2 regions of the Pseudodesulfovibrio cashew genome follow, and region 1 is predicted to be linked to the other one. Evidence: predicted binding sites of a transcription regulator. Region 1 holds the regulator's gene; the other holds the start of a gene.

Evidence for each region. Region 1 encodes sigma-54, which starts transcription at its own class of promoters, with help from an activator protein. Its sites were predicted from a motif close to CTGGCACGGNNNNTGCTT; they were not measured.
Region 2: the regulator sigma-54 is predicted to act here: its motif matches at 1,192-1,209, upstream of GM415_RS01290 (ammonium transporter).

What each region holds. Positions count from the first base shown of each region.
Region 1 covers NZ_CP046400.1:3,006,850-3,009,252, reverse strand. Annotated here, with positions in the region: gene hpf (ribosome hibernation-promoting factor, HPF/YfiA family) at 1-325, opposite strand, end outside; gene rpoN (RNA polymerase factor sigma-54) at 357-1,763, opposite strand; gene lptB (LPS export ABC transporter ATP-binding protein) at 2,009-2,403, opposite strand, start outside.
Region 2 covers NZ_CP046400.1:289,993-292,395, reverse strand. Annotated here, with positions in the region: gene GM415_RS01295 (2-amino-3,7-dideoxy-D-threo-hept-6-ulosonate synthase) at 1-714, opposite strand, end outside; gene GM415_RS01290 (ammonium transporter) at 1,260-2,403, shown strand, end outside.

The sequences.
Region 1 (2,403 bases):
AGTTCATCATCACCTTGTTGCCCCGCGCCTGCCGGGGGCGATCCTTCATCTTTTCGCGCATCCTTCGCAGTTGCGCCTCGAGCTTGTCGAGCACCATGTCGATGGTGGAATACATGTCTTCGGAGTCTTCATATGCCGATATATGGATTGCGTCCGCGTTGAGAATGACATCTGCCTTATGGCGGAACTTGTCGACCAGCAGGTTCACCTGAAGATCGGCCTCGGAGTCGGAAACGAACTTGGCCACCTTTTCAAAACGCTTCTGCGCATAACCCTTGAGATGATCAGACGGGTCGAAGTTCTTGAAAGTGAAGCTTATGTTCATACTCTACCTCCTGGTTATAAGTCCAACAAGATCAGAAGTATTGCTTGCGCTTTGAAGATGAGGCGATACCCATTGCAGAACGATACTTGGCGACGGTGCGCCGGGCGATGTTAACATCCAGCTTCTCCTTCAGTATCTCGCCGATTTTTTCATCGCTCAGTGGTTTCTTCGCATCTTCCTCGGCGATCATCTGCTTGATGAGCGCCTTGACGCTTTCCGAACCCACCTGGGAACCGTCATTCAAATCCAGCGCACTGTTGAAGAAGAACTTCAACTCGAAAATACCGTGCGGCGTGGACACATACTTGCTTGTGGTAATGCGGCTCACCGTGGACTCGTGCATCTCGATATCTTCGGCAACCTCCTTAAGTATCAATGGTCTGAGCTTGGTTACGCCCTCTTCAAAGAACTCCCGTTGAAAACGGACAATACTCTCAACTACTTTATACAAGGTTCTTTGGCGTTGGTACAGACTTTTCATCAACCATGCGGCAGAACGCATCTTTTCCTGAAAATAGTCCTTTTCCTTGTCTTTGGCGCCTTTCATGGAATCCATGTAAAAAGAATTCATCTGCAAGCGAGGCAGACCATCCTCGTTGAGAATGATCACGAACTCGTCGCCGTACTTGTAGACGAAGACGTCAGGGCTGACGTAATGCGGCTCGGTGGAAGAAAAATTGGTGCCCGGCATGGGATCCAAGGTCTGGAGGAGATCAAGGTATTCCTTGAGTTCTTCCATGGAAATCTTGAACTTTCGCGCCAGGGGCTTGTAACGGTTCTTTTCCAGGTCCTCAAGGTGATCCCTGACCAGCGACTCGAGAATGGGGTCATCGTAACCGAGTACCTCCATCTGGACGAGCAGACACTCCTGAGGAGTACGCGCGCCCACACCAACGGGATCGAGACGCTTGATCCGCTCGATCACGGAATCGATCTCCTCCTCAGTGGCCGAAACCATGGACATGATCTCTTCGTTGGAGGCCTGGAGGTACCCGTTGTGGTCCACATTGCCGATAACGGTTTCACCGATGGCCACTTCCCGTTCGGTAAAATTGGAAAGCCGCATCTGCCAGTTGAGATGCCCTTCAAGTGAGGGCTTGGATGCCAGCCGAGCCTCAAAGGAAAGCCCCTCTTCCGGCACCTCGGAGTCACGAGCCATGGCCTGCTTGGAGGTACTGGAGAACTCGCCCAGGTAATTTTCCCAGTCGGCTGTGCGTACAAGCTCTTCCTCGGCCTGGGATTCGGTCAGGGTTTCCTTCTCCCGAATCTCGGTCTCGGTCTCGGTCTCATCGAGAAATGGATTCTCCATGAGTTCCTGCTGCACCGTTTCCAGAAGCTCAAGACGGGAAAGCTGCAGCAGTTTGATGGCCTGCTGCAACTGGGGCGTCATGACCAGCTGCTGAGAAAGCTTGAGTTGTTGCCTGAGTTCAAGGCCCATAGTTATCAGGCCTCATCCGCGGCAAACGCGCATATATACAATTCTATCTGCAAAATACTTTTTCCATCATTGAAGTTGGATTTCTTGAGATAAACTATGCCACATTGAGAGGAATGTTGCAAGAACATCCTGCTAACTCGTTGTGAGTATTGAATTAAAAGTGGAAGATATGGCACATGAAAGAATTGTACCAACCTTTCATGACGGTGTAAATCACCAAAGGTAAAAAAGGTGCCGAAAAGGCGTTACAGGCGGAAGTCTTCGCCAAGATAGATCTGACGAGCGCGGCTATCCTGCACGATCTCTGCAGGCGTCCCCTCAAGGATGACGGTCCCCTCGTACACAAGATACGCACGGTCACAAATATTGAGTGTTTCCCGAACGTTGTGGTCGGAAATAAGAATGCCGATGCCCATGGATTTGAGCACGGAAATGATCTCCTGAATATCGATGACGGCGATGGGATCAATCCCGGCAAAAGGTTCGTCCAGGAGAATGAACTGAGGGTCCATTATCAAAGCCCTGGCGATTTCCAGTCTGCGGCGCTCTCCGCCCGAGAGGAACATTGCCGCCTGGTCCGCCAGCTTGGTAATGGTGAACATCTCCATGAGTTCCTCGGCCCGGCGCTTCTGGGCCGCGG
Region 2 (2,403 bases), 1.2 Mb from region 1:
ATCGTCATGCTGGAAGACGTTTCGACCGACAGAGAGGCCCGCGCCGCCGGCTTCCAGAGAGTCGTGGACCATCTGGAGGAAAGATTCTGTGCTGTCGAGCTTGGGGCCTCCGGCGATGACCACGGGTACACAACAGGCGTCGCATACTTTGCCGAAGGTGTCGATGTCGCCGGTGTAGGGAACCTTGATGATGTCCGCGCCCAGTTCGGTGCCGACGCGGGCGCAGTGGGCGACCACTTCGGGATCGTATTCGTCTTTCACCTTGGGGCCGCGGGCGTAGATCATGGACAGGAGCGGAATGCCCCAGTTGGAGGCTTCGGAGGCCACCCTGCCGAAGTCGCTGAGCATGGCGGCTTCGGTTTCGTCGCCGAGGTTGCAGTGAATGGAGACGGCGTCAGCTCCCAGGCGGATGGCGTCTTCGACGCTGGCGACCAGGGATTTTGCGTTGGGGAAGGGGGAAAGCGTGGTGGACGCGGACAGGTGGACGATGAGGCCGATGTCCTTGCCCTGGGCGCGGTGTCCGCAGCGGACCAGCCCTTTATGCTCGATGACTGCGTTTGCGCCGCCATCGACGACCCGCCCAACGGCCTCGCGCATGTCCACCAGCCCGTCGATGGGGCCGACTGTCACGCCGTGGTCCATGGGAACGATGATGGTGCGTCCGGTGTTGCGGTTGACGATTCTCTCCAGCCTGATTGCCTTGCCGATGTGCATGATTCTCTCCTCGTAGGTTTTTCTCTCTCTTCAAACCGGGACCGGCGGATCGACGACAACTTAAAAAACAAGGGCCGCCGGCTTTCGCCCGCGGCCCTTGAAGAGGTTTTCTTAGTTGTAATCAGCCATTTGCTTACAGTGTACCTCTCCCCTGACCGCGAGCGCGGGAATACCAGTAGCCAAAATAAAAGTTGGTAAAGTATGCGGGTAGAGAGGTGTTAAACTTCATGGTGAAGGGAACCTAACACTAGGGTAGAAGTTGTGTCAACAATTATATTTGTTACGATTTCAATTAGATAGGACATAACAGGTTATTTTTTTGCGACCGGCGGTCATTTTTTCAATTTTGTGCGTATTGACAATTTTGGGGCAAAAAATCGGTTGCAAAAATGTAATAAATAACAAAATTGCTAAAAAGTGCAAATGTAAAATCGGCTGAGAACAACGATTTTACGCCAATATCAACAAAAAACGACTTTGGCACGGGTCTTGATAGAGGGGGGCTCAGGTTAGTAACGCATTCCACTTCAAGGAGGAGTACCGTAATGTTTTTGAGAAAGTCCCCGACCCACAAGTTCCCGAAGGTCGCAATAGCACTCGCAGCCGCAGTGGCTGTCCTTGCTCCGACCCTCGCCCACGCTGAAGAGGTAGAGTACCTCACCCAGTTCAACGCCAACATCCTTTGGACGCTCGTAGCCGCATGTCTGGTTATGATCATGCAGGCCGGTTTTGCCTGCGTCGAGGCCGGTTTCACCCGCGCCAAATCCGCCGGTAACATCATGATGAAGAACTTCCTGGACTTCGCCGCCGGCTCCATCGTCTTTTTCCTGTTCGGCTTCGGCCTGATGTTCGGCCTTGATGCCGGCGGCTTCTTCGGCACCTCCGGCTTCGGCCTGGGTGGCGTTGCCGCAGGCGACCTCTCCTGGACCTACACCTTCTGGTTCTTCCAGTCCGTGTTCGCCGCCACCGCCGCCACCATCGTTTCCGGCGGCATGGCCGAGCGTACCAAGTTCGGCAGCTACGTTGTGGTTTCCATCATCCTCAGCGGCCTGATCTACCCCATCTCCGGTCACTGGGCCTGGGGTTCCCTGTGGCTGGGCGATGACGGCGCCGGTTGGCTCGAAGCCTACGGCTTCTGCGACTTCGCCGGTTCCTCCGTCGTTCACTCCGTGGGTGGCTGGATCGCCCTGGCCGGCGCCATGGTGCTCGGTCCCCGCATCGGCAAGTACTCCGAGGACGGCAAGGCCAACGCTATCCCGGGTCACAACATTCCCCTGGCCGGTCTCGGCGTCTTCATCCTCTGGTTCGGTTGGTTCGGTTTTAACCCCGGTTCCACCACCACAGCTGACGACACCATCGGCCTGATCGCCATGAACACCTCCCTGGCCGCCTGTGCCGGCGTGCTCGGCTCCATGGTCATCTCCTGGTTCCGCTTCGGCAAGCCGGACATCTCCATGACCATGAACGGCGCCCTGGCTGGTCTGGTCGGTATCACCGCCCCCTGCGCCACCGTCACTCCCGGCGGCTCCATCATCATCGGCCTGGTCGCTGGTGTGCTGGTCGTCCTGTCCATCGAATTCATCGACAAGGTCCTCAAGATCGACGATCCGGTCGGCGCTTCCTCTGTCCACGGCGTCTGTGGTGCCTGGGGTACCATCGCCTGCGGTCTGTTCAACGTTGACGGCGGCT